2 regions of the Pseudarthrobacter sp. KH_020_B genome follow, and region 1 is predicted to be linked to the other one. Evidence: predicted binding sites of a transcription regulator. Region 1 holds the regulator's gene; the other holds the start of a gene.

Region 1 (3,402 bases):
AGGCCCGTGCCGGTGGGGTTGTTCGGCGAGCAGAGGAAAACGATGTTGGGCTGAAGCTCCTTCACCTGCAACGCGGCCGATTCGGCACTGAGCCCGTAATCATCGGCCCGCTGCCCGACGATGTACCCGGTGTCCGTGCCGCTGGCCAGGAGCGGATACATGGAGTACGTGGGCGGGAATCCCAGGGCCGTGCGCCCGGGTCCGCCGAACGCCTGGAGAATCTGCTGGAGAACCTCGTTGGACCCGTTGGCCGCCCAGATGTTGGTGGCATCAAGACCGTGGCCGAGATATTCAGCCAGCGCTTCCCGGAGCTCGGTGAACTCACGGTCCGGGTAGCGGTTGAGGCCTGCAGCGGCTTCCGTCACGGCCACGCTGATCGCGGCCCGAACGTCCGCAGGCACGCCATGGGTGTTCTCGTTGACGTTCAGCAGGATGGGCACATCCAGCTGCGGGGCACCGTACGGGGTCAGTCCGCGGAGGTTGCTCCGGAGGGGAAGTCTGTTCAGACGCTCTAGCTGGTCATTCACCTGAACAGTTTAGGTCCGAAGCAGACGGCCTGAAAATGTGACGGCCTGCGGCGGCACGCTCCCGAGCCTGCAGGCTCATTACTTGGTGGGGACGAAGAGCTGCTGTCCGGGGACAACGCCCCCGGCGGAAAGGTTGTTCAACTGGGCAATATCCGCGATGACATCACGGGGATCACGCTCGGGCGCCACGGCACCGGCGATAGCCCAGAGTGACTGTCCGGCCTGCACCGTGACCGTGACCGTTGGCGTCAGCGACAGGTCGGCCGCCGAATCAGCAGCCTTTGCCGGGGCGTTGAGGAAACCTGCCAGCGAAAGCAGGATGGCGGCAAGGATCATCAGCGGGATGCCGATGAGGACAATCCGGCCCCTGCGGGTCAGGCGCAGCGGCTTCAACGATTCCGTGCGCTGCCTGGGCGCCGAAGCCGGCGTCGAGACACGTGCGGACCATTGCCGCGAGGTGAGATCCTGCACGGACATAAGCTGCGGACGCGAGTCCTGCGAAGCAGATATAGCTGACATGAAATGAGCCCTCCTGGACCATACTGTGCTGCCCGGTGCGCCCTCCGCGTCCACTTGCCGGTGCTGGCCTGGGCCGTCCATAAATTCGAGTATTCGAATCCGCAAGCAACGAGTAGAACACATGTTCGAACTTTGCTTCTTCATTTTTAGCACTTATCAACGAATATTGTCGAGACTCGCTAGAACAAATGTTTGAAAAAGCCCTGCGGCTGGCCTACGTTTGGATCAAAGAACAACCACCTCTGTAGTTGATCAGCAGGGTCTGACAATCAACTCCGACACCAGCCCCGGGGCGTTCCAGGCACCAGCGGCCGGAGCGGATCCGGGCAACCGAAAGGCATTGGCGAACATGGCAGCACCAGCCGCCGAGGGCAAGGCGACACCGCAGCGCCGCCAGCCCCAACGGACCCCCAAGGGGCTCACCGCCCGCCAAAAGAAGATCCTCGAAACGATCCAGCGCTCGGTGAATGACAACGGCTATCCGCCGTCCATGCGTGAAATCGGCGACACCGTGGGCCTGGCGAGTTTGTCCAGCGTGACCCACCAGCTCTCGCAGCTGGAGAAGCTGGGATACCTCCGCCGGGACCCCAAGCGTCCGCGCGCCATGGAAGTCCTGATGCCGCTGACGCTGGACGGCGGGTCCACCAAGTCCAACGGGACAACCAAGCCCGCAGTCCTGCACGGCATCGGCGGAACGGTCACCGAACTTCCCTCTGCCATGGACACCGCCATGGTGCCGCTGGTGGGCCGGATCGCGGCCGGCGGACCCATCCTTGCCGATCAGGTGGTGGAAGACGTGATGCCCCTGCCCCGGCAGCTCGTGGGCCAGGGTGAGCTGTTTATGCTGCGCGTGGCCGGCGACTCCATGGTGGACGCCGCCATCTGCGACGGTGACTGGGTAGTGGTCCGGCGGCAGTCCGATGCCGCCAACGGGGATATTGTCGCGGCCCTGCTGGACGACGAAGCCACGGTGAAGACCTTCCGTCAACGCGATGGCCATACGTGGCTGTTGCCGCAGAACACCCAGTACGAGCCCATTCTGGGCGATCACGCCACGATCATGGGCAAGGTCGTCTCGGTCCTGCGGTCCCTCTAGGACACAAAGGTCCGTCTAGAACAAGGGCCCGCTACGACCTGCGCCCCCTCAGACGCCCTTCCCGGAAAGCCTTTCCAGGGCGGCGAACGCCGTCTTCCGGTCCGTGGTGGGCCAAAACGGTGGCAGCGCGGCGCGGAGGAATCCGGCGTAGCGCTCGGTGGCAAGCCGGGAATCAAGCACGGCCACCACGCCTTTGTCTCCGGTGGAACGGATCAGCCTGCCCGCGCCCTGGGCCAGGCGGATGGCCGCGTGCGTTGCCGAAACCGCCATAAAGCCGTTTCCGCCGGCCTGGGCAACCGCGCGTGACCGTGCGGTCATCAGCGGATCATCCGGCCGTGGGAACGGGATGCGGTCGATCACCACCAGCCGGCATGATCCACCCGGAACATCAACACCCTGCCACAGTGACATGGTGCCGAACAGGCAGGTATCCGGTTCGTCCGCGAACTGCTTCACGAGGGCCGTCATGGTGGAATCGCCCTGGCACAGAATGCTGAGGCCGAGCCGGGGGCGCATTGCCTCGGCGGCCTCCTCCGCGGCACGGCGTGACGAAAAGAGGCACAGGGCGCCGCCGCCGGACGCCCGGATCAGCGCCTCAAGTTCGTCGAGGGCCTCCGGCGACGCCCCGCGGCCAGGCTTGGGAAGGTGCCCCGCGACGTAGAGGATCCCCTGCTTGGGATAGTCAAAGGGCGATCCCACGTCGATCCCGGTCCAGCTCGGTGCGCCCTCACCCACAAGCCCCAAGCCGCCGGCGGCCGGTTCAAAGGCCGAGCCGATGGCCAGGGTTGCCGAGGTCAGCACCACGGTGTGGCCGGCGAAAAGCCCCTCGCGGAGCTTGCCGGCAACGCTCAGCGGCGCGATGTTGACCAGGGCCGGCGCCGACTCATCGGGCTGCGCATAGCCCTGCTGCGGATCGAAGGAACTTGCACGGGAGAACCACACCACTTCACGGTTTTCCCGGGCCACGATCAGCCGTTCACAAAGTTCGAGGATCAGCATCAGGCGTGAGCGCGCGAGCTGCCGCCCGCCGTCGGCCGTTTGGCTGCCGTCACCCTTGGAATCGGACAGCGCAGCCCTGCAGGCCTCGCGCAGCTGGTCCACACAGTCCAGCTGTTCGTCGTTGAGGCCGTTCGGGAGCAGCCCGTTGGGCACGCCGGCAAGGGCGAGTTCCAGGTTGGCGGCGGCTGCGTTGAGGGCATCCACGGTGATGGCCGTGTGTTTCCGCGCGCCCGACGCCGCAGCGTGGACCATTGCCACGGA
Region 2 (3,402 bases), 1.5 Mb from region 1:
GCCACGGGCTTGCGGTCCAGCGCATCCACGGTGGCCAGACTTTCCTTGGGCACCAGCTGGTTCTTGCCGATTCTTTGGACTGCCACCAGCCCGTCCGGGAGCCCAGCTTCAACGGTGACGTAATGCTGTTCGGTCTCACCCAGGCGGACCTTGGCCCGGACCACATTGTCCGCAGTCAGCTTCTCACCCACGGCAATGGAGTCCCGGGCGGCGTAAACCTCGGTGGTCTGGTCAGCGCTGCCAACCAGCGAGATCACTCCCACCACTGATGCCAGGACCAGCAGCACGCCAACCAGCAGCCGGGGATCCTTCCACGACGGCGGTTTCAGCCTGGCACCCGTAGTAACAGCATCGTGGCTCATGCTTTTCTCCCCCTAGATCCGGTCCAGTCGGCTGGCTGCGCCCGGACACCTCATTGTTGCGGCATGGGCCCCGGAACAAAAGTCAAAAGGCCAAACAACATCAAACTGTGGATAACCGCACCAGATGACGTCTTCAATGGCAAAATGGAGCTATGCCCAGATTCCTAACTCTCGCCGATGTTGCTGAACAGCTACAGATCAACTCGCCGGCGGCCTACGCCCTGGTCCGCAGCGGAGAGCTGAAGGCCATTCAGGTGGGTGGCCGCGGGCAGTGGCGCGTCGAGGAAAAGATGCTGGAGCAATACATCGAAGAGCGGTACGCCGAGGCCAGCCGCATGATCCAGGAAGCCAAAGCCAAGCACGCCTGATCCGTTACAGTTCCCCTGCACTCCGTGACCGCAGGGCACCCAGCGCCGCAAACGGAATCGTGGCAACCTGCCGGACCTGTGATGCCCGCCGGGACTCCCCGGGACTGACCAGCGCCAGGTCCAAAAAGTCACTGCCCACCCGGTCGATGACTCCGGCCAGCCCCGTATCCCTTTCCGGTACGTGGCGCAGAATGACTGCCAGTTCGGCCCTGTCCCGCGCCAGGCCCCGCAGCGCATGTGCCAATCCGATCCGGCGCCGCACCTGCGAAGTCTCGGCCACGGACACGCGCCCCAAGCCCGCATAGCGCGCCACCGCGCCGTACGGGACCAGGACCTGGTGGCGCAACTCGTTCAGAACCAGGGCGTCGGCGCCGGCATGGCTCAGGGTTCCTTCGAAGACGCGCCCACACGCCAGGTGCACGGCCACGTGGCTGTCCAGGGAACCCCGCAAGCGGTCAGCCAGAGCCACGGAGGCTGTTTCCGCCCGTGCCCGCTCAGAGATCTCGGCATCAACGGCCAGCCGCTCGCCCTCGGCGAACTGTGCCTCCATATCACTGAACAGAGCATCCCAACGCATGGGGCCAAGCGTAGGGTGCGGCTTCATTCGCGGTCAATTCATCAACAACATCACTCCAGTCTCTGGACAAATCCATCACAGCTGCGTCAAACTGATCTTAGATTCATCAAACAGCATCAAACTGCATCAAACGGATGATAGGAGCACCATGACGGCAGGTACAGCACGCGGGCTCCGCGCGGACGCCGTCATGGCGGTGTCCATCCTCCTGCTGGGATTCTTCCTCTGCGTTGCCGGCGGGGGCATGGTGAATCGGTGGCAACTGTCCACAGCACGCCGGCAAGCCCCGGACGTTGATGACCTGCTTGGTGCCGTGGCTGTTGCCGCGGGCCTGACCATCGTGGCGTGGTGGATCTTCTCGATGATTTTGGCGTCAACAGCTGCCGTCCTGGACAGGTGCGGCCGGCGGCGGGCCGCCGACAGGGCAGGCAAGTGCTGCCCGGCATTTATGCGGCGGCTCGCTGTGGCCGCACTGTCGGTGCAGCTGCTGTCGGCACCTTTGGCTCACGCAGCCGTCCCGCCGGCGGGACCGGCCTGGGTGCCTACGCAGGATGTGGCGGTCAATGAATTAGTGGTCCAGAACGTACCGGTCCACGGCGTGGCCGTCCAGGCCCAGTGGTCCCCCACCGTCGACCTCCGGCCGATCCCGGAACCAGAGGGCAAAGTCCCTGCGAACACAGGAGAACAGACCAGCCAAGCTCCGGCGGCTACGGTCCGGCCCGACTGGCGGCCCAGCCCGCCGGCCCCGGACCCCGGCCTGCTGGCGGCCCAGCCAGTCCGGGCGGAACAGGGCACGCCGCCGGAATTGACTGAGGTCACGGTGCTGGCAGGCGACACCCTGTGGGACATCGCTTCCCGCCACCTGGGCCCGGCGGCTTCGGATGTGGACGTCGCCCTGCACTGGCCCCGCTGGTACGAGGCCAACAAAGCCCAGATCGGCGAAAGCCCCCATGTCCTGCTGCCCGGGCAGATTTTGAAAGCACCTTCCACGGCCTAGCCGACATTCCGACATTCCGACATTCATCAGGTCACGACTAAGGGGAATCACATGTACGCAGTTACGCCAATCCGCTCCGCCACGGTCAACCCGGGCCGGGCGGCGGCAGTCCGCCAAGTTCCCCTGCGCACCACTACCGCACCGGTCGCGCCGCTGCATGCAGCAGACGAGACCTCCGAAATCCTGGCGATCACCCGCAGCACAGTGCAGGCGGCCATGGAAGTCCTTGCCGGCATCCGGCCGATCCACCAGCTTGCCCGCCGGCTGGATCCGCGCTGCCTCGCCGTGCTGCAGCACCGTGCGGCCCTGATCCGCCGCGAGCAGGCGCGATCCGCTTCGCCGGCCCTGGCCCGGCTGCACAAGAACTCCGTGGTGCGCTCTGTCCGCGCCTGCGAGGTCGGCCCCGGCATTTACGAGGCAAGCGCCGTGGTGGTTGACGATGTCCGCGCCCGCGCTGTGGCGGTCCGGCTTGAACGCAGCAAGCAGGTCTGGCGCGTCACTGAGTTCATCGTCGGCTGAAGTGCTTACCCACGAATGCAGAAGTGCCCGGAACCGAGGCTCCGGGCACTTCCTGTCGATCATCGCGCTGAGGTCAGCGGCGCTTTTTCTTGGCCGGACGCTTGGTGGCGTCCTGCGCTGCAGCCTTGGCCGGGTTTCCGGACCGTGACGAGACACGGCCCTCCACCCGGGTCTGGGATGCGCCGTCTTCGCCGGGTGCCGTGTACTGCAGCTGGGCGGGTTTCTTCGGAGCCTCCAGGCCGGCGGCATGGATCTGCGGCTCAACATGTTCGGTGTGGCCACCTGCTGCGTCGGCCACCACCACATCCTGGGCCGGAGTGACCTCAACTTCAAGGTTGAACAGGAAGCCGACGCTTTCCTCCCGGATGGCCTCCATCATGCTCTGGAACATGGTGAAGCCCTCGCGCTGGTATTCCACCAGCGGGTCGCGCTGTGCCATGGCGCGCAGGCCGATGCCTTCCTTCAGGTAGTCCATCTCGTAGAGGTGTTCCTGCCACTTGCGCCCGATGACCGACAGCACCACGCGGCGTTCCAGCTCGCGCATGCTCTCTGCGCCGATGGTCTCTTCCCGGGTCTGGT

Evidence for each region. The regulator LexA, encoded in region 1, represses DNA repair genes until DNA is damaged. The targets are predictions, from matches to a motif close to TCGAACANNTGTTCGA.
Region 2: AC3IT0_RS14475 (LysM peptidoglycan-binding domain-containing protein) is a predicted target of LexA. The motif match lies at 1,394-1,409, and genes of this name have one in related genera.

What each region holds. Positions count from the first base shown of each region.
Region 1 is NZ_CM174506.1:1,631,309-1,634,710, reverse strand. It holds gene AC3IT0_RS07685 (histidinol-phosphate transaminase) at 1-527, opposite strand, end outside; gene AC3IT0_RS07680 (LysM peptidoglycan-binding domain-containing protein) at 606-1,046, opposite strand; gene lexA (transcriptional repressor LexA) at 1,396-2,142, shown strand; gene AC3IT0_RS07670 (ATP-dependent DNA helicase) at 2,191-3,402, opposite strand, start outside.
Region 2 is NZ_CM174506.1:3,140,430-3,143,831, forward strand. It holds gene AC3IT0_RS14460 (hypothetical protein) at 1-362, opposite strand, end outside; gene AC3IT0_RS14465 (helix-turn-helix domain-containing protein) at 515-730, shown strand; gene AC3IT0_RS14470 (hypothetical protein) at 735-1,307, opposite strand; gene AC3IT0_RS14475 (LysM peptidoglycan-binding domain-containing protein) at 1,456-2,304, shown strand; gene AC3IT0_RS14480 (Rv3235 family protein) at 2,356-2,823, shown strand; gene secA (preprotein translocase subunit SecA) at 2,897-3,402, opposite strand, start outside.